DNA from 3 places in the Gordonia sp. NPDC127522 genome. Region 3 is predicted to be linked to each of the others. Evidence: predicted binding sites of a transcription regulator. Region 3 holds the regulator's gene; each other region holds the start of a gene.

What was found. Region 3 encodes LexA, which represses DNA repair genes until DNA is damaged. Its sites were predicted from a motif close to CGAACANNTGTTCG; they were not measured.
Region 1: ACFVHY_RS10045 (DUF222 domain-containing protein) is a predicted target of LexA. The motif match lies at 5,607-5,620, and genes of this name have one in related genera.
Region 2: ACFVHY_RS02840 (DUF222 domain-containing protein) is a predicted target of LexA. The motif match lies at 4,443-4,456, and genes of this name have one in related genera.

Annotation. Positions count from the first base shown of each region.
Region 1 covers NZ_JBHXVK010000003.1:541,510-551,741, forward strand. Annotated here, with positions in the region: gene metH (methionine synthase) at 1-2,714, shown strand, start outside; gene ACFVHY_RS10040 (crotonase/enoyl-CoA hydratase family protein) at 2,753-3,520, shown strand; gene ACFVHY_RS10045 (DUF222 domain-containing protein) at 3,960-5,582, opposite strand; gene ACFVHY_RS10050 (manganese-dependent inorganic pyrophosphatase) at 5,798-6,721, opposite strand; gene ACFVHY_RS10055 (MFS transporter) at 6,861-8,291, shown strand; gene ACFVHY_RS10060 (alpha/beta fold hydrolase) at 8,204-9,058, opposite strand; gene ACFVHY_RS10065 (CinA family protein) at 9,178-9,648, shown strand; gene ACFVHY_RS10070 (helix-turn-helix domain-containing protein) at 9,714-10,232, shown strand, end outside.
Region 2 covers NZ_JBHXVK010000001.1:614,459-624,690, forward strand. Annotated here, with positions in the region: gene secE (preprotein translocase subunit SecE) at 1-444, shown strand, start outside; gene nusG (transcription termination/antitermination protein NusG) at 515-1,384, shown strand; gene rplK (50S ribosomal protein L11) at 1,485-1,919, shown strand; gene rplA (50S ribosomal protein L1) at 2,002-2,718, shown strand; gene ACFVHY_RS02840 (DUF222 domain-containing protein) at 2,789-4,417, opposite strand; gene ACFVHY_RS02845 (ABC transporter substrate-binding protein) at 4,623-5,702, opposite strand; gene ACFVHY_RS02850 (ABC transporter ATP-binding protein) at 5,714-6,520, opposite strand; gene ACFVHY_RS02855 (iron ABC transporter permease) at 6,544-7,623, opposite strand; cobalamin riboswitch at 7,670-7,848, opposite strand; gene ACFVHY_RS02860 (L-lactate dehydrogenase) at 7,999-8,952, shown strand; gene ACFVHY_RS02865 (alpha/beta hydrolase) at 8,955-9,839, opposite strand; gene ACFVHY_RS02870 (hypothetical protein) at 9,966-10,232, shown strand, end outside.
Region 3 covers NZ_JBHXVK010000003.1:283,115-293,346, reverse strand. Annotated here, with positions in the region: gene hrpA (ATP-dependent RNA helicase HrpA) at 1-2,385, shown strand, start outside; gene nrdR (transcriptional regulator NrdR) at 2,359-2,859, opposite strand; gene ACFVHY_RS08895 (LysM peptidoglycan-binding domain-containing protein) at 2,959-3,489, opposite strand; gene lexA (transcriptional repressor LexA) at 3,714-4,418, shown strand; gene ACFVHY_RS08885 (phosphoenolpyruvate--protein phosphotransferase) at 4,396-6,105, opposite strand; gene ACFVHY_RS08880 (DeoR/GlpR family DNA-binding transcription regulator) at 6,255-7,025, shown strand; gene pfkB (1-phosphofructokinase) at 7,022-7,987, shown strand; gene ACFVHY_RS08870 (fructose-specific PTS transporter subunit EIIC) at 8,063-10,165, shown strand.

The DNA of each region.
Region 1 (10,232 bases), 260 kb from region 3:
GCGAGTTCGGCCTGCAGTTCGTCGGTGGCTGTTGCGGCACGACACCCGAACACATCCGGCAGGTCGCGGACGCGGTGTCCGAGGTGACCCCGGCGACCCGGACCCCGGAACACGAGTCGGAGACGTCGTCGCTGTACTCCGCGGTGCCCTTCGACCAGGACGCCAGCTTCCTGGTGATCGGTGAGCGCACGAACACCAACGGCTCCAAGGCCTTCCGCGAGGCGATGATCGCCGAGGACTACCAGAAGTGCCTCGACATCGCGAAGGACCAGACCCGCGACGGCGCGCACATGCTCGACCTCAACGTCGACTACGTCGGTCGCGACGGCGCCGCCGACATGACGGCTCTCGCCAGCCGGTTCGCCACCTCGTCGACGCTGCCGATCATGCTCGACTCCACCGAGCCGGAGGTCATCCGAGCCGGTCTGGAGTCGCTGGGCGGGCGCTGCGCGGTGAACTCGGTCAACTACGAGGACGGCGACGGACCGGATTCGCGGTTCACCAAGATCATGCAGCTCGTCGTCGAGCACGGGGCGGCGGTCGTCGCGCTCACCATCGACGAGGAGGGGCAGGCGCGTACCGCGGACTGGAAGGTCCGGGTGGCCGAGCGGCTGATCGCCGACATCACCGGCAACTGGGGACTCGCCGAAGAAGACATCATCCTCGACACGCTGACCTTCCCGATCTCGACGGGTCAGGAAGAAGTCCGACGCGACGGCATCGAGACCATCGAGGCCATCCGCCGGCTGCACGAGGCCCACCCCGACGTGCACTTCACGCTGGGCATCTCGAACATCTCCTTCGGGCTCAATCCCGCTGCGCGACAGGTGCTCAACTCGGTCTTCCTGCACGAGTGCGTACAGGCCGGCCTCGACACCGCGATCGTGCACGCGTCGAAGATCCTGCCGATGGCCCGGATCCCGGAGGAGCACCGCGAGGTCGCCCTCGACCTCGTCTACGACCGGCGGCGTGAGGGTTACGACCCGCTGCAGAAGCTCATGGAGCTGTTCGAGGGTGTCTCGGCCGCCTCGGCGCGTGAGTCGCGGGCCCAGGAACTGGCGAAGCTGCCGCTGTTCGAGCGCCTGGAGCGCCGGATCGTCGACGGTGAGCGCAACGGTCTGACCGACGACCTCGACGAGGCGATGACCCAGGTCCCGCCGCTGACGATCATCAACGACACGCTGCTGGCCGGGATGAAGACCGTCGGCGAGCTCTTCGGTTCGGGCCAGATGCAGCTGCCGTTCGTGCTGCAGTCCGCCGAGGTGATGAAGACCGCGGTGGCGCATCTCGAGCCGCACATGGAGGCCACCGGCGAGGACGGCAAGGGACGCATCGTCCTCGCCACCGTCAAGGGCGACGTGCACGACATCGGCAAGAACCTCGTCGACATCATCCTGTCCAACAACGGGTACGAGGTCGTCAACATCGGCATCAAACAGCCGATCGCGACCATCCTCGACGTCGCCGCGGACAAGCGCGCGGACGTCATCGGGATGTCCGGGCTGCTGGTCAAGTCGACCGTGGTGATGAAGGAGAACCTCGAGGAGATCAACTCCCGCGGGCTCGCCGACGAGTACCCGGTCCTCCTCGGCGGCGCCGCACTCACCCGCTCCTACGTCGAGAACGATCTCTCCGAGACCTACGAGGGCGACGTGCACTATGCGCGTGACGCTTTCGAGGGTCTGCGCCTGATGGACGACATCATGGCGACCAAGCGCGGCGGGGGACCCGACCCGGACAGCGACGAGGCGAAGGCCGCGGCGGAGAAGGCCGCCGAACGCAAGGCCCGCCATGAGCGATCGAAGCGCATCGCGGCCAAGCGCAAGGCCGCCGAGGAACCCGTCGAGGTGCCGGCCCGCTCGGATGTGGCCGCCGACAACGAGATCCCGACCCCGCCGTTCTGGGGGTCGCGGATCGTCAAGGGCGTCCCGATCGCGGACTACATGCAGCTCCTCGACGAGCGCGCGCTGTTCCTGGGTCAGTGGGGTCTTCGGGGCGCCCGCGGTGGTGACGGGCCGTCGTATGAGGACCTCGTCGAGACCGAGGGCCGTCCGCGACTGCGGTACTGGATCGATCGCCTGTCGACCGAGAACATCCTGCAGCACGCCGCGGTGGTCTACGGGTACTACCCGGCGGTCAGTGACGGCGACACCGTCCACGTGCTCACCGAGCCGGAACCCGGTGCGCCGGTGCGGTTCAGCTTCACGTTCCCGCGTCAGCAGCGGTCGCGGTTCCTGTGCATCGCGGACTTCATCCGGTCCCGCGCCGACGCGAAGGCGGCCGGCAAGGTCGACGTGCTGCCGTTCCAGCTCGTCACCATGGGACAGCCGATCGCCGACTTCGCCAACAAGCTGTTCGCCGACAACGCCTACCGCGACTACCTCGAGGTGCACGGCATCGGCGTGCAGCTGACCGAGGCGCTCGCCGAATACTGGCACCAGCGGGTGCGCAGCGAACTCGCGTTCGGCGACCGCACGATGGCCAGCGAGGACCCGGAGAACGCCCAGGGCTTCTTCGACCTCGAATACCGCGGCGCGCGTTTCTCGTTCGGTTACGGCGCCTGCCCCGACCTCGAGGACCGGGCGAAGATGATGGAGTTGCTCGAGCCAGGGCGGATCGGCGTCGAACTGTCCGAGGAGTTGCAGTTGCATCCCGAGCAGTCGACCGACGCGTTCGTGTTGCACCATCCGGAGGCGAAGTACTTCAACACCTGACGTACTTCGCCACCGGATCGAGGGACGGGGGACAGGCGATGACGGTTCTGGAGCGGTCCGAGGGGCCGGTGCGGATCATCGGGATCGACCGGCCGGATCGGCGCAACGCCGTCGACCGGGCGACGGCCGATGCGCTGGCGGATGCCTTCCGGCGGTTCGACGCCGACGACTCGGTGTCGGTCGCGGTGCTCTACGGCGAAGGCGGGACCTTTTGCGCCGGAGCCGATCTCAAGGCCATCTCGGACGGTGACCCGAATCGGGTGGCACCCGACGGTGACGGTCCGATGGGCCCGACGCGGATGACGTTGTCCAAGCCGGTCATCGCGGCGATCTCCGGGCACGCCGTGGCCGGCGGACTGGAGCTGGCGCTGTGGGCGGACCTGCGTGTGGTCGACGACGACGCCGTCTTCGGGGTGTTCTGCCGGCGCTGGGGCGTCCCGCTGATCGACGGTGGGACCGTTCGACTTCCGCGCCTGATCGGCGAGAGCCGGGCCATGGATCTCGTGCTGACCGGCCGGGCGGTACCCGCCGATGAGGCCCTGTCGATCGGGCTCGCGAATCGCGTCGTGCCGTCCGGGACTGCGCTACCGGCCGCGATCGCACTGGCCACGGAGATCGCCGCGTTCCCGCAGACGTGCGTGCGGCAGGACCGGCTGTCGGTCCTCGAACAGGACGGCCTGGACACGAACGCGGCCATCGCAAACGAACTCCGACACGGCATGGTCTCGCTCGCCACCGACACCCTGGCCGGCGCAAGCAGATTCGCCGGCGGGGCCGGCCGGCACGGGGAGGGCGTCGGCAGTTAGACGAACCGACGAATGCGGAACCTCTCGACGCGCCGAGCTATTCACCAGCCCCTGCTCCCTGATCCGAAAGAACGCCCTGCCCCCGCTCCCTGATCCGAAAGAACGCCCTGCCCCTGCTCCCTGAGGAGCGCCCGGAGCTTGCGGAGGGCGACCAACCCCGCTCCCTGAGGAGCGCCCGGAGCTTGCGGAGGGTGCGTCACGAAGGGTCTTCACAACCCGACTCACCAGGACCCTTCGTGACGGCCTCCGCAAGCTCCGGCCTCCTCAGGGAGCAATGATTGGGCTCGCGCCGATCACAACGGGTTCTTTCGTCGTCCACGACGTCCGTCGGGCCGCAGACACTGAGGTATGAGCAGCGATAGCCGCCGGGCCGAGCAAGCGACGAAGGAGCGCGTCGAGGTCGACGAGCTACGACGGGTCCTCTTGCGTTGCAGCGCAGTCAGTTGCGTGCGAGGTACTCGGCTAGGAATGCTTCGACGAGGGAGGGTTGGAGCTGTCGCTGGCCGGGTCGGGGTGGTCTCACGTCGATGACGTGGCTGGTTGTCGACCATGAGCGACGCGCGTCGTCGTGGTGCCGGTTGTTCGGGCGCGCGTGATCGCCGGACCGCGTTGGTGGTCCGTGGATCTGCTCGCGCACGGTGTTCAGGTGGTGTGCGAACCGCCGGGGTATGTCGGGTCGGCGGTTGATGTGTTCGGGGTTGGGCGGTGCGCCGGGTTCGGCGTTCAATCGCCACAGGCAGCGGCCTTCGTCGGGTCCGGAGCGTGCGATGCGGGTGGTGTATTGGCCGGGCTGGTCGCCGACCATGCGGTTGTGACGCGGGCAGGCCGGGGCGAGGTCGTCGATGTCGGTGAGACCACCCTTCGCCCAATCTTTCTGGGCGTGATGCATGTCGACCTGAGTGGCGGGCTGATCACACCCGGGTGCCGAACACACTTCCCCGTCAGGGCGGGCGAAGGAGACCAGGCGTTGTTCCCGGGTGGCGAGACGTTTCCCGCGCCCGAAGTACAGCGGGACGGCGGTGGCGTTTTTGAAGATGGCCAACCACGGCTGGATGTCGCCGGCCATGGCGATGAGGTCGGGGATGGGGAGCAGTGTTCCGGTGGCGGTGGTCGCGAGTCCGGCTTCGCGGATGAGGTCGCCCAGGTCGGCTTTGACGATCAGTTGCACGGGCAGCCCGCGGTGCGAGGTGCCGAGAGTCCCGTCGGCGAAACCTGCGGCCAGGGCGGCGTCGAGCGCGTCGTGATTGATCTGCGCGGGAGTACGGCTGTCGCGGTCGGCTGCGGCGGTGAGGGCGTCATGGTCGGCGGTGCCGGCCGGTCCGGACGGTGAGTGGGGGTCGTCGGGGTTGTTGAGTCCGGGTTTGCCCCAGACCGCGAACATCATCGTCAACCGGGCGGCAAGTGCGGGTGTCAGGGTGCCCGAGATCTTGGCGGTGCCATCAGCGCGTTGCCGACCGATCCACAGGTTGCGGCGTCGTTTCTGGTCGGTGTCGTCGGTCAGGGTGCCGTCGGGGTCGAGGTGGGCGAGCAGCCGCGCTCCGAGTTGGGTGATGTCGGCGGGTGTGTGGTCGGTGGCGATCTCGGCCATCTGACGTTCAGCGGCGATCTTGATGTCGTGGTCGACGGTGCCGGGGATGCGATCGAGGACATCGAGGGTGGCCTGCACGTGCGCGGTACCGACTGCGCCTTGTGCGAAAGCTTCGGCGAGGCAGGGGTATTCGGGTTCCAGTATGTCACCGCCGAGGCTGGTGCGTGTGGCGGTGGCGTCCATCTGCTTACGGCGTCGCATCGGGTTGGAGACGCGTAGCCGGTGGGTCATGAACTGCATGAGGGTGCGGCAGCCGGCCTTGCGGGGCAGGTCGCGGGCCTCGGCCTGATCGATCTGCCGGTCACCGGCAACAGTCAACCGTGCGATCGCTTTCTCGGTGTCGGCTGCCACTTCGGCCAACTCGGCATCGGTGCACGGCCCCAGGTCGACCGTCTGCAACTCGTCCACGATGCGGTGGAGGTCGGCAATCAACTCGACGGCACGCGGCTGCGGCGTCGCTGATCCGTCAGACATGGCCACCCCCGAGAACCGTAGCTGCGAATGTACGTTCGAGTGTACACCACAGCCGGCATCGCGCAACCCGAAAATGTCTGTTGTGCAACGGTATTCGTCGGCGACAACTTGTCGGTGCGTTGTGGTAGATGGGGCGCCGGTTTGCGTTGTCCTCGAATTATGTTGGTATGAGTCCTCTCTCGACTGCGGATGTGCGCGGGGAGGCCAGAGACCGCTCAGACGTCCAGCACTTCGGTCAACTGCGGGACAATCTGCTTCTTGCGCGAGACGACGCCTTTGCCGAAGGCATGGCCGTCGGCGACGGTGACACCCAGCGCCTGCTCGATGGCCGAGGCGGGTTCGCCGACCACGAGCAGATCCGAGTCGGCCTTGATCACATCGGTGATGAGCAGGACATAGAGGTCGTACCCGGCTGCCTCCTTCTCTGTGGTCATCGCCGTCAGGAATTCGTCGCGGCGGGCGAGCACCTCCGCGGAGTCGACCGTGGTGATCTGCGAGACCCGCACCGTCTTCGGCCCCATTTCGAAGCTCTTGGAGTCCCGTCCGATGATCGCCGACACCGGCTCGTCGCCGAGCGCGGTCCCGGCCCGTAGAAGCGCGTCGCCGTACTCGTCGACGTCGACGCCCGCGATCGCGGCGAGCTCGGCGGCGGCGGCACGGTCAGCGTCGGTGCAGGTGGGGGAGTTGAACAACAGGGTGTCGGAGATGATCGCCGACAGCATGATGCCCGCCTCTGGGCGCGGGATCTCGACCCCGTTCTCCGCGTACATCCGGGTGAGAATCGTGCAGGTGCATCCGACCGGTTCGACGCGCATGTACAGCGGCGCCGCCGTCTCGAAATTGGCGATCCGGTGGTGGTCGATGACCTTCAGGACGGTCACGTCGGTGATGTCGGCGACGCTCTGCTGGCGCTCGTTGTGGTCGACGAGCATCACCTCCGCCGGCGCGGCCGTCTCGATGACGCGCGGCGCGTCGAGTCCGAAATGGTCCAGGGCGAAGGCGGTTTCGAGACTCGGCCGGCCCAGGGCGACGGCCTCGACATCGCTGCCCAGCGCGGCTTCGAGGTGGGCGAGGCCGATCGCAGCCCCGATGGCATCGGTGTCGGGGTTGCGGTGTCCGAACACCAGGATCTTCGACATGGGACCTCGGCTTTCTCCTCGGCGGTGCGCGTGGGCCCAGACTACGACGATCTCGGCGCCTCGCGGGTCTCGTTCCCGGTGAGCATGATCCTCAGCCGGGTCGGCGCCCGCCCCGGGGTCGGCGTTCTACATTGGCTCCATGTCCACGACCGGGCGTCGACGCGTCATCCTGGTCGTCTGCTGTCTGAGCATGTTCCTCGTCGGCCTCGACGTCTCCGCGGTCAACGTGGCGCTGCCGTCGATCGGCGCCGATCTCGACGCCACGCCGTCTCAGCTCCAGTGGGTGGTCGACTCGTACACGCTGGTCGTCGCGAGCCTGCTCATCCTCGGTGGCACCACCGGTGACCGGCTCGGTCGCAGACGCATTTTCGGGGTCGGCCTCGCGATTTTCGGAACCGGGTCGGTGCTCTGCGCGGTGTCGCCGACACCGGAGGCGATCATCGCGGCCCGGGCCGTCCAGGCGGTCGGTGGCTCGATGCTGAACCCGGTGGCTCTGTCGATCGTGACCAATGTGTTCACCGAGCCGAAGGCGCGTGCGCGGGCGATCGGGTTGTGGGGAAGTGCATTCGGGGCGAGTCTGGCCTTCGGCCCGGTCGTCGGTGGTGCGCTGGTCTCTGGCCTGGGCTGGCAGGCGATCTTCGTGCTCCATGTCCCGGTGTGCGTGCTCGCCCTCGTTCTCAGCCGGCGGTACGTCCCCGAGTCGAGGGCGCCACAGCCTCGACGGGCCGATGTGGTGGGTCAGCTGCTGATCCTCGTGCTGTTGGGAACCGTGACGTTCGGGATCATCGAAGGGCACGTGCTGGGCTGGAGGTCCGGCGTCATCGTCGGCTGTTTCGCGGTCGCTGCGTGCTCGTCTGCGGTTCTCGTCTGGTACGAGTTGCGCCGCGACGAGCCGCTCCTGGACCCGCGGTTCTTCGGCAGTGTGCCGTTCACCGTCGCGGTCGTGTGCGCGGTCATCGCGTTCGCGGCGACCGGCGGGTTCCTCTTCCTCAACACCCTGTACCTGCAAGAAGTCCGCGGACTGAGTCCGCTCGGGGCGGGTCTGATGCTGATTCCGATGGCTCTGGCCGCCGCGTGCTGCGCGCCGGTCTCGGGACGCCTCGTCGCCGCGCGGGGGGCCCGGCCGCCACTGTTCGCGGGCGGGTCCGGGATGGCGGCGGGCGGGGTGCTGCTCCTCGGCGTCGGACCCGATACCCCGTTCACCTATCTCGGCGCGGCCTACCTCGTGTTCGGCATCGGCTTCGGACTGGTCAACGCGCCCATCACGAATGCCGCGGTGTCGGGCATGCCGCGGACCCAGGCGGGGCTCGCCTCCGCGATGGCCTCCACCGGACGCCAGGTCGGGACGGCGCTGGGCGTGGCGGTGTCCGGTGCCATCGCGTTCTCCGGACGGGTGGGAACGGTGGCCGACGACCTGAGCGCCACCGCACGACCGTTCTGGATGGTGGTGACATCGTGCGGCGTGGCGATCGCCGTGCTGGCCTATCTCGCCACCTGCGCCTGGGCGGAACGAACCGCCGTGCGCACACGCGGCCGCGTCGAGTCCCGATCGGGCTCCTGGACGGCGTGAGATTCCCACCATCGCGCGATCAGCTCGACGATCCCGTCAGGTGTCCGCGTCCATCCGAGGTGCGTCGCGACGCCCCCGGCCGGGCCGTCGGAGGCCCGGTAACACAGTGCCGACATCGCGGCCTTGTCGAACGCCGCATCGTAGGCGTCCGCGGCGCGGCCGGACACGACCTCGTCGTCGTGCAGCCGTATCGACAACGCCGGCAACGCGATTCGGAAGTCGAGTGCGAACGGCGCCCACCCGGTCAGCACCATGCGCGCCCACTCCCGCATCAGCGTGCGCGGCGTCGGACCGCCGAAGCCGCGTCGTGGCCACCGGCCGACCACCGCGGCGACCGGCGTCACCGACGCGGCCAGTGCCGCGAGCGGGATCCCGCGTGCGCCGTAGTGGCGGAAGTGGGGGACCGAGGCACCGATCGCCACGACCCCGTCGGGACCACGATCGGTCCGTGAGGCCACCATCGCAGCCAGCTGTGCACCCAGGCTGTGACCGAGCACCAGGACCCTCGTCTCCGGGGTTTCGGCCCGGGCGGCGGTCACGGCGCCGGCCAGGTCGTCCGCCTCGTCGGCATAGGACCAATCGGAACGTCGAGACGGTGGCTCGCTTCCGTCCTCGATCCCTCGCCGAGGGACGATCACGACGTCGAATCCGGCTCTGGTCAGGGCCTCCGCCAAGCGCCGGTAGACACGCGCCGGCACTCCCATCGCCGGCGAGATCAGCACCGTCGTGTGCCGTGTGCGAACAGGGTCGTTCTCGATGCGGGTCATGTTCCCCAACGTCTCGCACCCGCGCCGCCGGCACCACTACCTACCAGGTAGTCGTTTCAAGGCGCGGCCCTGTGGATACCAACCAGCGATGGTCGACGCGGACGCGAAGGGAGCGACACATGTCGGATGTGAGTGATTTCTCGGAGACCTGCAAACGCGTGGCGGACGCCGCGATGGAAGCGGGCGTCCGGATCGCGGTCGCCGAATCGCTGACCGGCGGGAACCTGGCAACGGAACTGAGCAAGGCGCCGAACGCGGGTACATGGTTCCGCGGCGGGGTCGTGGCCTACCACAAGGACGTGAAGTACAGCCTGCTCGAGGTGCCCGAGGGGCCGGTCGTGAGCGAGACCGCGGCGCGCGCGATGGTCGCGTCGACCGCCCGGTTGTTCGACGCCGACCTCGTCGTCGCGGTGACCGGTGAGGCCGGTCCCGAACCCGACGAGGCGGCACCGGGGACGGTGTGGTTCGGACTGGATCACCGTGGCCGCGTCAGCGCATCCCGGGAAGTGTTCGACGGCGAACCCGAAGAGGTCCTCGCCAAGACGATCGGACACTCGTTGGAGTTGATCGAGTCCTGCCTACGGTCCTGATCGCCGGACGACCGTTACCCGTGAGGTAGTCGCCACGCTCCCGCCCGGGACCTACCATGACCCCCATGACCGTCGAGGTGGGAAGCATGCTGCGGCAGTGGCGCTCTCGCCGCTCGCTGAGTCAGCTGGATCTCGCCTACGAGGTCGGTGTCTCGCCGCGTCACCTCAGCTTCGTCGAGACCGGCCGGTCACGCCCGAGTCCGGCGCTGCTCGAGGCGCTGTCCGAGCGGCTCGATGTTCCACTGCGAGAAAGGAATTCGCTGCTCCTCGCCGCCGGGCACGCACCCCGCTACAGCGAGGAACCGCTCGACTCGGACACGATGGCGCACGTCCGGTCGTCGGTCCAGCGATTGCTCGACGCCCACAACCCGAACATGGGCATGGCGCTCGACCGGACCTGGAACGTCGTGCTGGCCAACGACACCGCCCTCACCCTTCTCGAGTTGCTGCCGCCCGAACTGCAGACCGGACCGGTCAATCTGTTCCGGGTGTCGCTGCATCCGGACGGATTCGCGCGGGCCACGCACAACTTCGACGAGTGGGCGACCTACCTGCTCGAGTTGCTCCGGCGGATGGCGCGGATC
Region 2 (10,232 bases), on a different contig from region 3:
AAAGACGCCGCAGAGGGTTCTGCGGCCGATTCGGCCGCGGCTGAGCTCGACGGTCGCGACGAGGCCACCGACGCGGGTACGGACGACGACACGTCGACCGGAACCGCGAAGGAGCTGCGTCCGTCCGGTAAGCGCTCGGCTCGCGGACGTCGCTCGGCGGCGGGTGCAACCGACGGTGACACCGACTCCGACACGGGGTCCGTCGCCGTCAAGGAACGCAAGACCAAGAAGAAGGCGTCTGCCGAGGAGAGCCGGAATCCGTTCGTACGGATCTGGGTCTTCCTGACGCAGGTCGTCGCCGAGCTGAAGAAGGTCATCTGGCCTACGCGGCGCGAGATGATCACCTACACGATCGTCGTGCTCGTGTTCGTCATCGTGATGACCGCGTTCATTGCCGGCCTCGACCTCGCCTTCGCCAAGGGCGTGCTCTGGTTGTTCGGCTGACCCACGCGGTGGGCTCGGCCGGCGACGAGGAACACGACCGCCAGATGAACCATAAGGAGCGTGGGCTGCAGTGAGCACCCCGGAGAACGAACTCGCCTCGACCGATTCCGTCGACGTGGCTGCTGCCGACGTCGACGCTGTCGACGCGGCCGTGACCGACGCGGTGGACACCGAGGGTGACGCGGTCGCCGACGACGCGGTCGTCGATGGTGACGAGGCCCCCGCCGAGGACACCGTCTCCGAGGATGCCGACGAGGCCGCGGATGCCGCCGACGACGCACCGGCGGAAGAGGCCCCGGTGGAAGAGGCGGAGGTCGATCCGGTCGAGGAACTGCGTAAGCAGCTCCGGCGCGCGCCCGGCGACTGGTACGTGATCCACAGCTACGCCGGTTACGAGAACAAGGTCAAGGCCAACCTCGAGACCCGCGTGCAGAACCTCGACGTCGGCGACTACATCTTCCAGGTCGAGGTGCCGACCGAAGAGGTCACCGAGATCAAGAACGGCCAGCCCAAAAAGGTCAACCGCAAGGTGCTGCCGGGCTACATCCTCGTCCGCATGGAACTCAACGACGAATCGTGGGGCGCCGTGCGCAACACGCCGGGCGTCACCGGCTTCGTCGGGATGACCAGCAAGCCGTCGCCGCTCTCGCTCAACGAGGTGCTGCAGTTCCTGATGCCGCGGACCGAGGCCAAGAAGCCCGCCGCGTCGCGCGGTGCCGCCGCCGAGGGCGTCGAGGCCGCAGCGGCCGCCGCGTCGAACGTCATCGAGGTCGACTTCGAGGTCGGCGAGTCGGTCACCGTCATGGACGGCCCGTTCGCCACGCTGCCCGCGTCGATCAGCGAGGTCAACGCCGAGCAGCGCAAGGTCAAGGTCCTCGTGTCGATCTTCGGTCGCGAGACGCCGGTCGAGCTCGGGTTCAACCAGGTCGAGAAGATCTAGCGCGCCGGCGCCGACGAGGAGCGGGCGACAACCGAGTACACACAGACTTTCACGTCTCCAGCGGGCGTGAATTCGCAAGGAAACAAGCAAGGAACAGAAGATGCCTCCCAAGAAGAAGAAGCTCGCCGGGATCATCAAGCTCCAGATCTCGGCAGGCCAGGCCAACCCGGCCCCGCCCGTGGGTCCGGCGCTCGGTCAGCACGGCGTGAACATCATGGAGTTCTGCAAGGCGTACAACGCGGCGACCGAGTCGCAGCGCGGCAACGTCATCCCGGTCGAGATCTTCGTGTACGAAGATCGCTCCTTCGACTTCAAGTTGAAGACCCCGCCGGCTGCGAAGCTCCTGCTGAAGGCCGCCGGCCTGCAGAAGGGCTCCGGCGAGCCCCACACCAACAAGGTCGGCAAGGTGAGCATGGACCAGGTCCGTGAGATCGCCAAGACCAAGGCCGAAGACCTGAACGCCAATGACATCGACCAGGCCGCGAAGATCATCGCCGGTACTGCTCGGTCCATGGGCATCACCGTCGAAGGCTGACAGACCTCATCGTCACCGTGGGAGGGCCGGCTCGGCCCGCACCACACACCCCGCCGACTGACGGCGGAGAAGGAACAGAGCAATGAGCAAGAAGAGCAAGGCCTACGCGGCCGCGGCCGAGAAGGTCGACAAGACCAAGCTGTACAGCCCGCTGGAGGCTGTGGAGCTGGCCAAGGACACGTCGTCGAAGAACACCGACGCGACCGTCGAGGTCGCGATCCGGCTGGGCGTCGACCCCCGTAAGGCAGACCAGATGGTTCGAGGCACCGTCAATCTGCCGCACGGCACCGGTAAGACTGCCCGCGTGATCGTGTTCGCCGCCGGCGACAAGGCCGCCGAGGCCACCGCCGCCGGTGCCGACGAGGTCGGCGCCGAGGATCTGATCGAGCGCATCCAGGGCGGTTGGCTGGACTTCGATGCCGCGATCGCCACCCCGGATCAGATGGCCAAGGTCGGCCGTATCGCGCGTGTCCTCGGACCCCGCGGCCTGATGCCGAACCCGAAGACGGGCACCGTGACCACCGACGTCACCAAGGCCGTCAACGACATCAAGGGCGGCAAGATCAACTTCCGCGTCGACAAGGCTGCGAACCTGCACTTCGTCATCGGCAAGGCCTCGTTCGACCCGGCCAAGCTGGCCGAGAACTACGGCGCTGCCTACGACGAGATCATGCGCGCCAAGCCGTCGGCCGCCAAGGGCCGCTACATCAAGAAGGTCACCGTCTCCACGACGACGGGCCCGGGCATCCCGGTCGACCCGGCGGTCACCCGCAACTTCGCGGAGGCACCGCAGGCCTGATCTGATCAGGCGCACTGACACCCACGAGGGGCCCGGCATTCCGATGCCGGGCCCCTCGTGTCGTGTGCAATCACGCGTGGTCGGTGAGTATGCGTGCGAGTGCGGCTTCGACCGGGGTCAGCGGTGGGGTGGTGAGGTGCTCCGGCGGTGTTCGCGGATGGACGAGTTCGCGGTAGGCGAGTTCGAGGCGCCGGCCGCGGTCGCCGTAGCCGACGGCGTCGGGGCGCGACTGGTCGCCGGGCCTGGTGGCAGGTCCGTGGATGTCGTTGCGCACGGTGTTCAGGTGTTGTGCGAACTGCCGGGGTATGTCGGGTCGGCGGTTGATGTGTTCGGGGTTGGGTGGGGCGCCGGGTTCGGCGTTGAGTCGCCAGACGCAGCGGCCTTCGTCGGGTCCGGATCGGGCGATGCGGGTGGTGTATTGGCCGGGTTGGTCGCCGACCATGCGGTTGTGGCGTGGGCAGGCGGGTGCGAGGTCGTCGATGTCGGTGAGTCCGCCCTTGGCCCAGTCTCGTTCGGCGTGGTGGAGTTCCACTTGGGTGGCGGGTTGATCGCAGCCGGGTGCGGAGCACACTTCCCCGTCGGGGCGGGCGAAGGAGACGAGGCGTTGTTCGCGGGTGGCGAGGCGTTTGCCCCGTCCGAAGTGCAGGGGGACGGTGGTGGCGTCTTTGAAGAGCGCGAGCCACGGTTGCATGTCGGCGGCCATCGCGATCAGGTCCCGGATGGGGAGCAGGGTGCCGGTGGCGGTGGTCGCCAGTCCGGCTTCGCGGATCAGGTCGGAGAGGTCGGCTTTGATGATCAGTTGCACGGGCAGGCCGCGGTGCGAGGTGCCGAGTGTTCCGTCGGCGAAGCCTGCGGCGAGTGCGGCGTCGAGGGCGTCGTGATTGGTCTGGGCGAGGGTGCGACCGTCGCGGTCGGCTGCGGCGGTCAGGGCGTCGGGGTCGGCGGTGCCGGCCGGGCCTTGGGGTGAGGCGGGGTCGTCGGGGTTGTTGAGTCCAGGTTTGCCCCAGACCGCGAACATCATCGACAACCTGGCGTGGAGTTCGGGAGTCAGCGTGCCCGAGATCTTTGCGGTCCCGTCAGCGCGTTGCCGACCGATCCACAGGCCGCGGCGCCTCTTGCGTTCCGAATCGTCGGCCAGTGTGCCGTCGGGGTCGAGGTGGGCGAGCAGGCGCGCGCCGAGTTGGGTGATCTCAGCGGGGGTGTGGGCTTCGGCGATCTCGGCCATCTGCCGCTCGGCGGCGACCTTGATGTCGTGGTCGACGGCGACCGGGATGCGGTCGAGGACATCGAGGGTGGCCTGCACGTGCGCGGTGCCGACCGCGCCTTGTGCGAAAGCTTCGGCGAGGCAAGGGTATTCGGGTGGGAGGACCTCGCCGCCGAGGCTGGTCCGGTGGGCGGTGGCGTCCATCTGCTTACGGCGGCGCATCGGGTTCGACACTCGTAACCGGTGCGTCATGTACTGCATGAGGGTGCGGCAGCCGGCCTTGCGGGGCAGATCACGAGTCTCGACCTGATCGATCTGCCGGTCACCGGCGACGGTCAGACGCGCGATCGCGCGCTCGGTCTCCGCGGCCACGTCGGCGAGTTCGGCATCGGTACACGGCGACAGATCCACGGTCTGCAACTCACCGAGGATGCGGTGCAGGTCGGCCACCAACTCGAGGGCACGCGGTCGCCGCGACGCTTGTTCGTCAGACATGGTCACCCCCCGAGAACCGTTGCCGCGAATGTACGTTCGAGTGTACACCGGTGCGAGCGCATTGCAAGCCAAAACTGATGTTGTGCAACGCTATTCGGAGCCGGTAACTTGTCGGTGCCTCGTGGTAGGGGTCCACCGACTTCTCCGTGTGGCGGCGGCATGACGATCGCCGCGGCCCCACGTGTTCAACGGGGCGTCCCGCGACTCACTCCAGCCAGTTGTTGCCCCCGAGGTCCAATTGCGCGACATCCAGGGACGGGGTGATACCGGATTCCGGTGCGAGGCCGTGGTTCTCGAGAACGCCGCGCATGATCTCGGCGGCGTCGATGTTGAGTGGGCTCGACACCCACATCGCGTACGGCAGGTTCACGAAGCGGTTCTCGCGCACCGCCTTCAAATTCCGGCTCGCCGGATTCGAACGCAGGGCGGCGATCTTCTCGTCGACCGACTGGCCGGGATAGTCGACGAACACGATGACGTCGGGGTCCGCGGTGGTGAGGCGTTCCCAGCTCACGGCGGTCCAGGTGTCCTCGATGTCCTCGGTCGCGTTGCGCGCGCCCGCGGCGTCGATGATGCCCTGCGGGCCGCCGAAGGATCCGGAGGAGAAGATGGTGTCCGAGACGCTGTCGAAGACGAAGACCGTCGGTTTCGCGGCGGGTTGTGGTGCGGCGCGCAGCTTCTCGAGGCGGTCGGCCACCTCGTCGGCCGCGGCGGCGCCCTGCTCGGGATTGCCGGTGAGGGTGCCGATGTTGCGAAGGTCGGTGTCGAGCGCGACCCACGGGTCCATGGTGCCGCGCTGCGCCTCGCCCTCGGTCTGCCGGCACGCCTCGGACAACTGGTACACGTCGATGCCGTGTCCGGCGAGGATCTCGGGTGTGATTCCGCGCGACTCGCTCATGCCGTAGTTGTATCCGGCATACAGCACTTGGGGTTTCGCCGCGACGATGTTCTCGAGGGTGGGACGTTCGGTCGCGACCTCGTTCAGGGTGTCGACCTGGGGTCCGTACTCGAGCCGCAGGACGTCTTTGTCCCGGGCGAGCGCGCTGACCGCCACCATGTTGTCACGGGCACCGGCGGCGAGTGCGATCGCGATCATGCCGCCGTCGTTGACGAACAACCGGTCGAGGGGTTGCGGGTAAGCGACGTCGGCTCCGCAATTCGATATGGTGACAGTGCTTTCCGACGCCACAGTGCTGTCGGCACCGCAGGCGGTGGCAGTTCCCAGCGTCAGAGCCGCCGCCACGATGGCGACGGTCGGGTGGACTCGGGACGTACGTATGGTCAAAGGATGTCCTCTCACGGGATGTCTTTCGTCAGAGTGCTGGGGGCGGGTGTGGTGGTGGGAGTGTTCAGGAGCAGATGGGGCAGGCCCGTCGATGGATGGTCGACGACGGTGCCGGACACCTCGAAGACGTCGGCCAGCAGAGCCGGCGTCAGCACCTCGACCGGTGGCCCGTGGACGATGACACCGCCGTCGGAAACCACTGCGACGGAGTCGAAGTGACGCAACACCAGGTCCAGGTCGTGCATCGCCGCGACCACGGTGGCGTCGAGCTCGTCGAGGATCTCCATCAGTCGTAGTCGCCAGGCGGCGTCCAGGTGATTGGTGGGTTCGTCGAGCACCAGGATCGGGGTCTGCTGAGCGAGCGCGCGGGCGAGGACGACGCGGTGCCGTTCGCCGCCGGACAGCTGGGTGCACGAGCGGGTGCCCCAGCCGTCGAGCCCGACCTGGATCAACGCGCGATCGACCACCGTCTTGTCGTCGGAACTCCCGGTGGACCAGGCCGACCGGTACGGGGTCCGGCCGAGGCCGACCGCCTCGGCGACCGTCAGCTCCGCGGAGGGCTGTTCCTCCTGGCCGACCACCGCCATCGACATGGCGCGGCGTCGCGAGGGGATGCGGTGGAGGTCGTCTCCGTTCACCTCGACGGTGCCGGCGACCGGGCGTTCGAGACCGCACAGCGTGCGCAGCAGGGTGGTCTTGCCGGAACCGTTGGGCCCGACGATGGCCAGTCGGGTGCCGGCGGGGACCGCGAGATCGACATCCCGCAGTACGACGCGGCCACCGCGACGGCACGCAAGCGCGTTCGCGCGCAACGACATCGACGATGCGCGGGTGGGGTCGGTCACGAGCCACCCCCGAACACGTACTGGCGTCGTCCCATCAGGAAAAGGAAGATCGGTGCCCCGATCAGTCCGGTCACGATGCCCAGCGGCATCTCGCGCGGTGCGGCCGCCACCCGTGAGATGACGTCGACCCACACCAGGAAGAGCGCACCGCCGCAGACCGCCACCGGCAACATCGCGCGGTGGGTGGCGCCGACCAGGAGTCGCGCCGCGTGCGGGACGATGAGACCGACGAAGCCGATGCCGCCCGCCACCGCGACGAGCACGCCGACCAGGAGACCCTGGACACCGAACAGCGCGTTGCGCATCGCGCGTACCGGCACGCCCAGCGACGTCGCGGTGTCGGTTCCGGCCGCGTAGGCATCGAGCCAGGAGTGGATGGCGAGCATGGCCACGACGGTGACCAGCACGACCGCCCCGGCGATCTGCACTTTCGCCCAGGTGGCGCCCGCGACGCTGCCGAGCATCCAGAACATCACGTTGTCGGCGGCGTGCGGGTCCGCGGCGGTGAACACCAGCAGCGACGACAACGCCATGAACGCCGAGGACAACACCACCCCGGACAGGATGAGTCGCAGCGCGGTCAGCCCGCCCTGGGCGCGGGCCACCAGGTACACCGTGACGGTGGCGGCCAGCGCGCCGAGCAGCGCCCCGCCGGACAGCGCCCAGACGCCCAGTCCCGCGAGCACGCCGAGGGTCATCACCGCGGTGGCCCCGACCGCCGCGCCGGCGGACACACCCAGCAGGTACGGCTCGGCCAGCGGGTTGCGGACCAGGGCCTGCATGAGTGCGCCGGCCAGCGCCAGCCCGGCACCGACCAGCGCGGCCAGCACGGACCGGGGCAACCGGAGATCCCAGATGATGACGGCGTGCGCGGAGTCGAGCTCGGCCCCGGTCATCCGGCCGACGACGGTGTGCCACACGTCGCCGACGGGGATCGTCTCCGCGCCGAAAGCGGTGGCCAGGGCGATGCTGAGGAGGGTGAGGACGAACAGTACTGCGGCTAGCGGCGTCGACGGGAGTCGCCGGACCGACGGGGCGGTCGCGCTCTCGGTCGTGCCGTCGGTACGACGGGACACGGGTGGTACTGCCTATCGGTCTGGGTATCTGTGCGCGAGATACACGATGGACTCGAGCGAGAACGGCCGGTAATCGGACTCGGGATCGTGGGGCCGGCGCCTTCCCGGGTCGCCCCGGTGTCCGCGCCGAATCCGTCTCCCATACCGTTGCGCGCCAGTCCCGGATTCACACCGGGTTCCCTGACACCCACGTGTGCGGGTGTGACCGTTCTCGGGGCTGAACATACCAACAACGATTTGCGACATCTGAGTCAGATGTCGCAGTTCGTGGTTCTGGGCGCAACGATGCGTGACATCGGTGCCCGGACAGCCGACACGCGAGCACCTACGCTGGGGGCCGACGATCGATGAACCCGACGCGGAAACGGTGAACCGATGGACGTACGAGACACGAAACTGGCCATCATCGGGGCGGGTGCGGTGGGCACCGCGATCGCCTACTCGTCCCTCATCCGAGGTGTCGCACGGACCATCGCCCTCCTCGACATCAACGCTGCCAAGGTGACCGCCGAGGTGCTCGACATGTCCCACGGCCTCGAGTTCGTGCCGCGGGCGGACATCATCGGATCCGACGACGTGTCGGTGTGCGCGGACGCCGACGTCGTCGTGTTCACCGCCGGCGCGAAGCAGAAACCCGGGCAGTCGCGCCTCGAATTGGCCGAGGCGACAATCGGTCTGACACGCGCCATCCTCCCCGGGGTCTTGGCGGTGGCCCCGAACGCGATCTATGTGATGGTCACCAATCCCGTCGACATCGTCACCTACGCCGCCCAGGAGATCAGCGGGCTGTCACCGCACCAGGTCTTCGGGTCGGGCACGGTACTGGACTCGTCCCGGCTGCGATTCCTGATCGCGCAACACTGCGGGGTCGCGGTGCAGAGCGTGCACTCCTACATCGTCGGCGAACACGGCGACAGCGAGATCCCGCTGTGGAGTTCGGCGTCGATCGGGGGCGTGCCGCTCACCTCGTGGACGCCGCTGCCCGGCCGTCCGGCGATGGACGCCGTTGCGCGCGAACGTATTCACCACGAGGTCGTGCACGCCGCGTACACCATCATCGAGGGCAAGGGGGCGACGAACTACGCGATCGGTCTGGCCTCGACGCGCATCGTCGAGGCGATCCTGAACAACGAACACCGGGTGCTGCCGGTGTCGACGCGCGCCGACGGCATCGAGGGGCTCGACGGCGTGTGCCTCTCGTTGCCGACCGTCGTCGACCGCGGTGGTGCCCAGACCCGGCTCGATGTCCCGTTGTCGGACTCCGAGCGGGCGGGCCTGCTGGCATCGGCGGAAACGCTGCGCGGGATGCAGGCGCGGTTCGGGTTCTGACGTCACACGGGGACGGTCCCGCGCAAGAACTCTAGCTGATCGGCGACCACCCGCTCGAAGTCGTCGCCGATGTAGATGTCGAAATGTCCTGCCGGATAACGAATCACTCGCGCTGCCGGGGCGCGGCGGGCGTACCGGGCAGTAGGTCCGGCCGGCGCCACGGTGTCCTCGTCGCAGATGCACACGAGCGTGGGACAGGTGAGCTTTCGCAATGCCCGACCAGGCGTGTGCAGCGGGATGGCGAGACCGACCCGCGCGGCGACCTCGTTGATGAACTCCAGGTCGTCGGGCACCAGCGGCAGGTATCCCGTCACCGCGTCGGGTGCCGTCATCAGGGCGGCCGAGCCGGACGCACCGGCGAGGCCGACGGTGACCGGCGGACGGCCCAGTGCCGAACCTGCCAGATCCGCGAGCGCGCGCACGGTCACCTTCGTCCCGGACACCACTCCCAGGGCGGCGGTGGAAGCTATTCCACTGGTGAAGGGGCACTGGGAGATCACCGCGGCCACCCGGCCGTCGCGTTCGCCCGCGACGAGGACGTGTCCGCCGCCGAAGGAGGTGCCCCACAGCACTATCCGTGAGGTGTCGACACCGCTGAGTGTTCGGGCGAAGGCGATTGCCGCGGCCCAGTCGTCGAGTTGGCGGCGAATGGACAGCAGCTGTCGCGGTTCGCCGTCGCTGTCACCGAAGTGGCGGTAGTCGAACACCAGGCACGAGTATCCCGCGGCGGTGAAGCGCTCGGCGAACGCGTCCAGGCGCATCCGCCGGACCGCACCGAGCCCGTGTGCCATCACGATGACCGGCGCCGGAGTGGTTCCCTCGGGCCGGTACCACCAGGCCCGGCATGTCGTCCCGGACGAATCGAACTCGACGTCGTTCCTGATCATCGTTTCCCTGCTGTCGGTGTGTGGCCTGGGCGGACTGTACCAATACGCGTTGTCGAATGACAGGCTTGCCGGAGGCTGTGGAGAGCGAGATGGAACCCGACGTCGACGCTGCTAGCGTCTGCCGTCGTGAAGAGATTGATAGCGGGGGCGTTGATCGCCGGAACAGCAGTATTCGGATTGACTGTGGGCGCGGGTGATTCCGACGCCAAGATCAAGCCGGGCAACTACAAACAGCAGCAACTCATCTACGGATTCATTCCGATGCCGGAGTCGAATGCGCGGGTCATCGGCAACGGCATGTACACCGACTACTTCGGGATCGGGCCGTGGAATCTGCAGCGCCAGCAGATCCAGCAGACGCCACACGGCGGCGTCGTGGCCCACACTGCGGAC
Region 3 (10,232 bases):
ATGCTCATCGCCGGACACGAACTGGGTTGTCTCGACCACCTTCTGGTGATCGCCGCCGCGATGTCGCTCCCCGATCCCCGGGAACGGCCGGCCGAGCACCGTGAGGCCGCCGACGCCCAGCACCGGCGCTTCGTCGTCCCGCAGTCGGACTTCCTGTCCTACGTGGAGCTGTGGCGGTACCTCGGCGAACAGCGCAAGGAGTTGTCCGGCAGCCGCTTTCGACGTATGTGCGAACGGGAGTACCTCCACTTCCTGCGCATCCGGGAGTGGCAGGACCTCCATCGGCAGCTGACCGAGATCGTCAAGGACCTCGACTGGTCGGTCGCGCCCACCGAACTCGACGCCGACGCCGTCCACCGATCCATCCTGTCCGGGTTGCTCAGCAACATCGCCGCCCGCAACACCGAGGGCCGCGAGTTCACCGGTGCGCGCAACACCACGCTGATGATCTTCCCCGCCTCTCCGCTCGCCAAGAAGCCGCCCGCCTTCATCATGGCGGCCGAAATTCTCGAGACGTCGCGGCTGTTCGCCCACACCGTCGCCGGGATCGATCCGCTGTGGGCCGAGAAACTCGCCGGGGATCTGGTGAAGCGCACCCACAGCGAGCCGCATTGGTCGGCGAAACGCGGAGCGGCGATGGCCTACGAGCGCGTGACCCTCTACGGGGTCCCGCTCGTCGCCCGCCGGCGCGTCGACTACGGCCCCATCGACCCGGTGGTCTCGCGGGAGCTGTTCATCCGGCACGCTCTCGTCGAGGGCGATTGGCGGACGCAGCACGCCTTCTTCGACCGCAATCGCAAGCTTCTCGAGGCCGCCTCGGACGTCGAGAACCGCACGCGCACCCGGGGTCTGGTGATCACCGAGGACCAGCTCCTCGAGTTCTACGATCAGCGGCTACCGGCCGACGTCACCTCCGCCCGGCACTTCGACGCCTGGTGGAAGAAGGCCCGCCGGGCCGAACCCGATCTGCTGGATCTGCGTCCCGAGGACGTCACCGGAGGCACCGACGTCGCGCCGACGGACTATCCCGGCGCCTGGCAGCAGGGCGACACCCGACTCGAACTGCGCTACCGGTTCGAACCGGGCGCACCCGACGACGGCGTCACCGTCGTGATCCCGCAGGCACTGCTCCCCCATGTCCGACCGGCCGGCTTCGACTGGTCGGTCCCGGGCATGCGCGCCGAACTGGCCACCGCACTGGTCAAGTCGCTGCCGAAACAGCTGCGCAAGAGCATGTCACCCGCGCAGCGGTTCGCCGAACTCGCACTCGGCCGGCTCACCCCGCGCACGGAGCCGCTCACCACCGGGCTGGCGCGCGAGCTCTCGGCGATCACCGGGATGCGGGTGACCGCAGCCGATTTCGACACCGACCGGATACCGCCGCACCTGCGCATGCATTTCGCGGTGGCCGACGACTCCGGACGGATCGTCGCCCGCGCCGACTCGTTGCCCGAACTCCAGCAGACCGGAACGCCCGCGGCGCCGAAGACGGTGGCGCGCACCCTGTATCGGACCTGGACCGCCGACGGGATCGGCTCGCTCGCCGAGCAGACCATGGTTGATGTCGCGGGGCAGCGGCTGACCCGGTACCCGACGATCGACGTGGTCTCCGATGCGAAGGGCCACGCGCGGGGCGTCGTCGTCGTCGATGCGGCGAGCCCCGAGACACGAGACCGCCTCGGGCGACGCGGGATCGTCGCCCTCCTCGACCTCGCGATACCTCCGCTGCACAAGCGGATCGCCGGCTCGCTGAGTCCGGTCGAACGACTCGCCCTGAGCCAGAGCCCGTACTCGACCACCGAGGCACTGCTCGCCGACTGCACCCGACGGGCCATCCGGGACACCGTCGCCGACATCGACGACGCAGAACTCGCCGCGGTTCGCTCACCACAGTCCTTCTCGGCGCTGCTCGAACGGATCCGGCCACGGGTCGCCGCGGCCGCACCGGACTACTTCTCGCTGGCCGTCGCGGCCCTCAAACGGATGGCCCCGCTGCGGGCGGCGATCGACCGGCACGCCGGTTCGCTGGCTGCCGACGACGTCGCCGAACAGGTCGCCCACCTCGTGTTCGACGGATTCGTGGCGGCCACCGCGCGACGCCACCTGGAGAATCTGCCGCGCTATCTCGACGGCGCGCACGCACGTCTGGAGGCACTACCCGCGTCCGCAGCACGCGATAAGGCCGGGGTGGCCGCCGTCGATCGCGTCGTCGAACGGTGGGCCCAGCGCCTCGAACAGGTACCCGAGCACCGGCGGGCGGTGGTCGACGACGAGGCGCAGTGGCTCGTCGAGGAGTTGCGCGTGGGGCTGTTCGCCCAGCGTCTCGGTACCGCGTTCCCGGTGTCGGAGAAACGGGTCCTACGAGCTCTGGACCGACTCGGCTGACACGGGTTCGGCGAGCGCGCTCCCGGAACCCGAGGCCGCCTTCAGGTCGTCGATCTCGCGCTGGAAGTCCTCCACCGAGTCGAACGACCGGTACACCGAGGCGAAGCGAAGATACGCCACCTCGTCGAGATCGCGGAGCGGGCCCAGGATGGCGAGTCCGACCTCGTTGCTGGGGATCTCGGCCGATCCACTGGCGCGCACGGTGTCCTCGACCTGCTGGGCGAGTTGCGCGAGCGCGTCCTCGGCGACGTGGCGGCCCTGACAGGCTCGCCGCACGCCGCGCATGACCTTCTCCCGGCTGAACGGTTCGGTCACGCCGTTGCGTTTGACCACCGCGAGCACGGCGCTCTCCACGGTCGAGAACCGGCGACCGCACTCCACACAGGAGCGACGGCGGCGGATGGCCTGCCCTTCATCTGCGACACGCGAGTCGATGACCTTGGTGTCGTCGTTCTTGCAGAAGGGGCAGCGCATTGTGTCCTCACGCAGGTCGCGGGACGCTGGAACGCACCCGAAGCGTGCGCCCCGCCGCTTGTCGGCCGGCCCCTGTGACATCGAGGATACCGCCCGGCCTCAGCGGTACCGGGGGGTGAGCAGGGGCTGGCCCACCTGCAGCGCGCTCGAGCCCAGATCGTTCATCGCGACGATCTCGTCGATCACGACCTCGCGCGGCATCTCGGGTGCCACCCGCCCGGCGATCGAGCTGAGCGAGTCCCCCGAGCGCACGTGGACGACCTCGGAACTCACGGCGGACGGGGTCAGCGAGTCCGAGTAGTTCTGGCCGACGACACCGAACACCCAGACGACGAATGCCAGCCCGACGCCGGCGAGGACGGCGACCGCGGCGCGGCGACGACGACGGAACACCGCCGCGTCGGGCCCGACCGGGCCACGCGCGCGCACCCCGACCGGAGAGCCACAGTGGGTGCCGGCCACCCGCGGGGCCACCGGCGACGCACCCCGCGGCCGGGTGCCGGCCGGCCGGTTGTCGACCGGGCGGCCGCCGTCGGACAGCGGGGCGCGGGTCCGGACCCGATCGGCGGGGGGCCGGACGGCGTCGGGACGGTCGGTGCGGACGGGAGCGACGAGAGTGGCGGTGCGCATGGTGCCCTCCGGTGTTCGAGTGTCTGGGATCGTGCGGGTGTGGCGGTCGGTGTTCGAACATCGATCAGATGTTCGATGCACTGATGTTCGAATTTGTAGCACGGCGTCCCGACAAAGTCTCGCGACACATCGAACAAATGTTTGAGGTGCCGGTCGCACTCCGCTAGGCTCGGACCCGGCGCAAGCCATCTACCAGCACGTTCCGAAGACGAGAGGAACCGAACATGAGTGACACCGGCGATAGGCGCGGCCGAGCGCGGGGCGCCGACGACGAGGCCCCGTTCGACGCCGCCGCCGCCGAGGCCTCACTCACCCCGCGACAGGCCGGGGTCCTGGAGGTGATCCGCCGCTCGGTGCGCGAGCGCGGTTATCCGCCGAGCATCCGGGAGATCGGCGACGAGGTCGGCCTGGCCTCGACGTCGTCGGTGGCCCATCAGTTGCGGACGCTGGAACGCAAGGGGCTGCTCAAGCGTGACGCGAACCGTCCCCGTGCGGTCAACATCGCCCCGAGTGACACCCCGTCGCCGGACACCCCGTCGGCCGGCCAGCTGCCCGAGCCGACCTTCGTGCCGGTGCTCGGCCGTATCGCGGCCGGCGGTCCGATCCTGGCCGAGGAGGCCGTCGAGGACGTCTTCCCGCTGCCCCGTGAGCTGGTCGGCGAGGGATCGCTCTTCCTGTTGCGCGTCGTCGGCGAGTCGATGATCGACGCCGCGATCTGCGACGGCGACTGGGTCGTGGTCCGGCAGCAGAACGTCGCCGACAACGGCGACATCGTCGCGGCCATGATCGACGGCGAGGCCACCGTGAAGACCTTCAAGCGTCAGGGCCCCAACGTCTGGCTCATGCCGCACAACGAACTGTTCGATCCGATCCCGGGCAACGATGCCGTCATCCTGGGCAAGGTCGTCACCGTGATGCGGCGAGTCTGACCTCTCCACCGACCGAACCGTCGAGCACCGCCGCGGCAGCCTCGCGCGCCGCGGCGGGATCCGAGGTGGCCAGGGCTGCCTCGGCGGCGGCCCGGCAGTCCGGCGCGGACACCTCACCGAGCCGGGCCCCCACGGCCGCGGCAGCAGCAGGCGCGCTGGACAGCGAGGTGACCCCGAGACCGACGAGCACGCAGGCGAGGTTCGGATCGGCGGCGGCCTCGCCGCACACCCCGGCCGGCTTTCCCTGACGTGCGCCCGCCGCCGCGACACCCGCGATGAGGCTCAACACGGCCGGTTGCCACGGGTCGGTCAGTCCGGCGAGATCGGCCGACATCCGGTCGGCCGCCATCGTGTACTGGGTCAGATCGTTGGTGCCGATGGACACGAAGTCCACCTCGGCGAGGACGGCTTCGGCCAGGATCGCCGCCGCGGGCACCTCGATCATCACGCCGGCGACCAGACCACGGCCGCGGACCTCGGCGGCGAAGGTGCGCGCCTCCGCCGGCGAGGCGATCATCGGCGCCATGACCCACGGCGCGACGGCCGACCCCGACGCGGCCTGCGCGATCGCGTCGAGCTGATGCGCGCGGATCTCGGGGTGCGCCAGCGCGATCCGATCGCCCCGCACGCCGAGCGCTGGGTTCGATTCGTCGGGATGGGTCACGAACCGGAGCGGTTTGTCGGACCCGGCGTCGAGGGTGCGGATGACCACCTTCTGCCCGTCGAACGCATCGAGCACCTCCCGGTAGATCGCGGCCTGCTCGTCCACCGACGGCTCGTCGGCACGCTCGAGGAACGCGAGTTCGGTGCGGAAGAGCCCGACGCCCTCGACGGGGTACCCGGCCGCGGCGCGTGCCGACGACCCGTCGGCGACGTTGGCGAGCACCGCCACGGCCACCCCGTCGGCGGTCTGCCCCGGGCCGGCCCAGCCGGCGACGAGTGCGGCATGGCGCCGATCCTCGTCGACACGCGCCCGGGCCGCCTCCGCATCGGGCTCCACCTCGATCCGCCCGGCGCTGCCGTCGACGAGAACGGTTGTGCCGGGCTCGATCTCGTCCAGATCGGCCACCGCCACCACGCACGGGATCCCCAACTGGCGCGCGATGATCGCGGTGTGACTGGTCGGTCCGCCGAGGCGGGTGACGAGGGCGATGGTGCTCGTGGGGTCGAGGCCCGCGGTGTCGGCCGGCGCGAGGTCGTCGGCGAGCAGGACCGACGGCACCTCCGGAGTGGGCACACCGGGTTCGGGTAGGCCGAGCAGTTCGGCGAGGACCCGGTCGCGCACGTCGTTGAGATCGGTGACCCGCTCGGCCATCAGTCCGCCGAGTTTGGTGAACACCGCCGCGAACTGTTCGGTGGCCGCGACGGCGGCGGCCTCGGCGGGGGCGCCCTTGCCGATGAGCGCGGTCGCTGCACCGATCCAGCCGCGGTCCTCGGCCAGGCCCGCCGTCGCGGCGAGCACCTCGGCCGTCACCCCGGTGTTCTGCGACGCGCGCGTGCGCAGCCGCGCGGCGACGGCGCCGGCCGCGGTGGCGAAGCGCGTGACCTCGTCGGCGCGCCGTTCCTCGGCGATCTCCACACCGACGCCGAGCTTCTCCGGCGAGTGGTCGGGCCGCTCGCCCGGCCACAGCGCGGGACCGTGGGCCAACCCGCCGACCACCGGGGTTCCCGTCAGGATCTGCGCCATCGTCTTGCCTCTCACTCGACTATCGATGTGACCACCGTTACAAAAAGTGCTTGACTTGTCAACACAAACAGGCGTAAACACAATTACTACAACATCCAATCCCACACGCCTCAACAAGCGGGGTGGTCGAAACCGGAGATCGGAGCGGTGTGTACGCCGAGGAGAGACAACAGGCGATCGTCGACGAGGTGCGCCTCGCGGGGCGGGCATCCGTGGCCGCGCTCGCCGAGAAATTCGACGTCACCAGCGAGACCGTCCGACGCGATCTCGCGGTACTGGAACGCGCCGGACATCTCCAGCGGGTCCACGGCGGCGCCGTGCGCGCCGAGATCATGCGCACCCTCGGCGAGCTCGGGATCGACGAACGGGAGTCGAGCCAGATCGAGCAGAAGACCGCGATCGGCCGGGCGGCCATCCGATTCCTGCCGCCCGACGGCGGTTCCGTGCTCTTCGACGCCGGCACCACCACGTACCGCGCGGCCGAGGCGACCGCTCCCGATCGGAGGCTCACCCTGTTCACCAACAGCCTGCCCATCGCCGGCCTGCTCGCGGGCACCCATCCCGACGGTCTCCATGCCCTCGGCGGACGCGTACGCGGTCTCACCCAGGCGACCGTGGGCGTCGAGACCGTGGACGCGCTTCGCCGACTGCGCGTGACCACCGCCTTCATCGGGACGAACGGTCTGAGCGAGACCCACGGGTTGTCGACACCCGACCCCGACGAGGCCGCGGTCAAGGCGGCGATGGTCGCGGCCGCGCAACGGGTCGTGGTCCTCGCCGACAGCTCGAAGATGGACCGCGAGGACCTCACCTCCTTCGCCGGACTCGACGACGTCGACGTCCTCATCACCGACTCCGGGATCGACCCGGCCTATTCGGCGGCCCTGTCCGCGCGTGGCGTCGAGGTCGTGATCGCATGATCGTCACCGTCACCGCCAACCCGAGTCTCGACCGCACCCTCGAACTCGGCGCACCGCTCGCCCGCGGCGAGGTGCAGCGCGCCGGCGTGGTCCGCACCGAGCCGGGCGGCAAGGGCGTCAACGTGGCCCGGGTCGTCGCGGCCGCCGGCCTGACCACCCGCGCACTGCTCCCGGCGCGGCCGGGCGACCCGCTGCGGGCCGCACTCGACGACCTCGCACTCCCCTACGACGCCGTGCCGGTCGACGGCGAGGTCCGGTCCAACATCACCATCGCCGAATCCGACGGGACGACCACCAAGATCAACGCACCCGGCGTTGCCCTGACGGGCCCGGATCGCGAGGCGCTCGTCGGGCTGATCCGCGAGCACGCCGGCTCCGCGCAGTGGGTCACCCTCTGCGGGTCGCTGCCTCCCGGCGTCCCCGACGACTGGTACCGCTCGATCGCCGACGACCTCGTCCTCGCCGGCTGCCGGGTCGCGGTGGACACCTCGGGCGCTCCCCTACGTGCCAGCGTCACCGGTCGCGTCGACCTGATCAAGCCCAACGAGGACGAGCTCGCCGAACTGACCGGCGCCGACCCCGGTCAGCTCCGAGAAGCGCTCGCGCGCAACGATCTCGGACCGGTCATCGACGCCGCTGCGACCATCGCCGAGCAGATCGGGGGCAACGTCCTCGCCACCCTCGGCGCCGCCGGGGCCGTGTTGGTCACCGCATCCGGCGTATGGTCGGCGACCCCGCCGCCGATCGTCCCGCGCAGCACCGTCGGCGCCGGCGACTCGTCACTGGCCGGCTACCTCATCGCGCAGAGCACCGGGGCCTCGCCCGCCGAATGCCTCCGGTCGGCCGTGGCGTACGGCGCGGCGGCCGCATCGCTCGCCGGCACCCAGGCCCCCACGCCCGACCACCTCGACCTCCCCGGCGTGCGGGTGACCGAACTGTCGGGAGCCGCGCGCATGACCTGACGGCACCGTCGGGGCGGGTCCCCGCACCGACCCCATCCAGCACCGACCCCCACCCTTTCCACCGAAGGACATCCCATGACCGAGCAGATCATCACCGCGCAGACGGTGAGTCTCGACGTCGACGCCGGCGGCGATCCCGCCGCCGTCATCACCACGCTCGCCGACGCCCTCGCCGCGGCCGGCCGGACCACCGATCCCGCCGACCTCGCGCGGGCCGCACTGGACCGAGAAGCCAAGTCCGCCACCGGACTTCCCGGCGGCATCGCCATCCCGCACGCCCGTACCGCGTCGGTGACCGCAGCCAGCCTCGCCATGGCGCGGCTGTCCCGCACGGTCGACTTCGGCGCACCGGACGGGCCGGCCGACCTGGTCTTTCTCATCGCCGCCCCCGAGGGGGGTGCCAGTGCGCACATGAAGCTCCTCAGCTCGCTGGCCCGCTCACTCGTCCGGCCCGACTTCGTGGCCTCGCTCCGCGCGGCCGAGAACGAGGAGCGGGTCATCGAATTGGTCAACGAGGCCATCGACCCCGCGCCGCCGGCCGCGAGCACAGCCGCGCCGACCGCCACTCCGTCGACGCCTGCCCCGTCGACCACGAAATCCGAAGGTGCGCCGGCCCACCCGGACTCTGACCGGACCCCGGACCCGGGACCGGCCACGCCGCGCATCGTCGCGATCACCGCATGCCCGACCGGCATCGCCCACACCTACATGGCGGCCGACGCCCTGAAGTACGCCGCCGAGCGGGCCGGCGTCGAGTTCGCGGTGGAGACCCAGGGGTCCTCGGCGACCACGGCCTTCGACCCGGACGTGATCGCTTCGGCCGACGCCGTCATCTTCGCCACGGACGTCGGGGTCAAGGATCGCAACCGGTTCCGCGGCAAACCCGTCATCGCATCCGGGGTGAAGCGCGCCATCAACGAACCCGACGCCATGATCGCCGAGGCGGTCGCGGCGGGGCGCGACCCGAACGCGGCGCGCGTCACCGGCGACGGCGCGGACGCGGACGCGGCCGACTCGTCGAAGTCGGGCATCGGTCTCGCCGGCCGTACACGCCAGGCACTCATGACCGGTGTGAGCTACATGATCCCGTTCGTCGCGGCGGGCGGACTGCTCATCGCGCTCGGCTTCCTGCTCGCAGGCTACGAGGTCGCCAACACGAACCTCGACGACGGCGGCACCCTCAGCGACGGCGCGTTCATCGCCCTGAACAACAGCCTCTGGGATCTGCCGGCGGGCGGGCTGCTGCAATACCTGGGCGCGGTGAGCTTCGCGATCGGCTCGGGCGTGATGGGTCTGGCCGTACCGGTCCTCGCGGGCTACATCTCCTTCGCGATCGCCGACCGCCCCGGTATCGCACCCGGTTTCGTGGCCGGCATCGTATCGCTCGCCGTGGGCGCCAGCTTCATCGGCGCACTGATCGGCGGTCTCATCGCCGGCGTGGTGTGCCTGTGGATCGCGCGGACCCCGGTGCCCCAGTGGGCTCGTGGTCTCATGCCCGTCGTGGTCATCCCGCTGTTCGGCAGCATGATCGTCGGCGGACTGCTCTACATGGTCCTCGGCAAACCGCTCGCCTGGCTGACCGAGCAGATGAACAGCGGCCTCGAGAGCATGTCCGGGGGATCGGCCATCGCCCTCGGCATCGTGCTCGGCCTGATGATGTGCTTCGACCTCGGCGGACCGGTCAACAAGAGCGCGTACCTGTTCGCCACCGCCGGGATCGCCGACGCGGCGACCGCCGGACCCGCGCAGTTCCAGATCATGGCGGCGGTCATGTGTGCCGGCATGGTGCCCCCGCTCGCGCTGGCTCTCGCCACCGTCGTCCGTCCGGGCCTGTTCACCGAACCCGAGCGCGAGAACGGCAAGGCCGCATGGCTCCTCGGCGCGTCGTTCATCTCCGAAGGTGCCATCCCGTTCGCCGCGGTCGACCCCTTCCGGGTCATCCCGTCGATGATGGCCGGTGGTGCCCTCAGCGGTGCGCTGATCATGGCCTTCGGCGTCGAACTGCGCGCCCCGCACGGCGGTATCTTCGTCTTCTTCGCCATGAACAACTGGGTCCTGTTCCTCGTCGCGCTGGTCGCCGGTACGGTGCTGTCCGCCGTCCTGGTGGTCGCGGCCAAGCAGGTGCACCGCAGTCGCGACGCCGTCGCCTTCGACGAACTCGAGGCGGTCGCCGTCTGACGCCCGATCACACGACCACCTGACATCCGGGGCGCTCCCCGGCACCGAATCGCCCGACAACCACCAC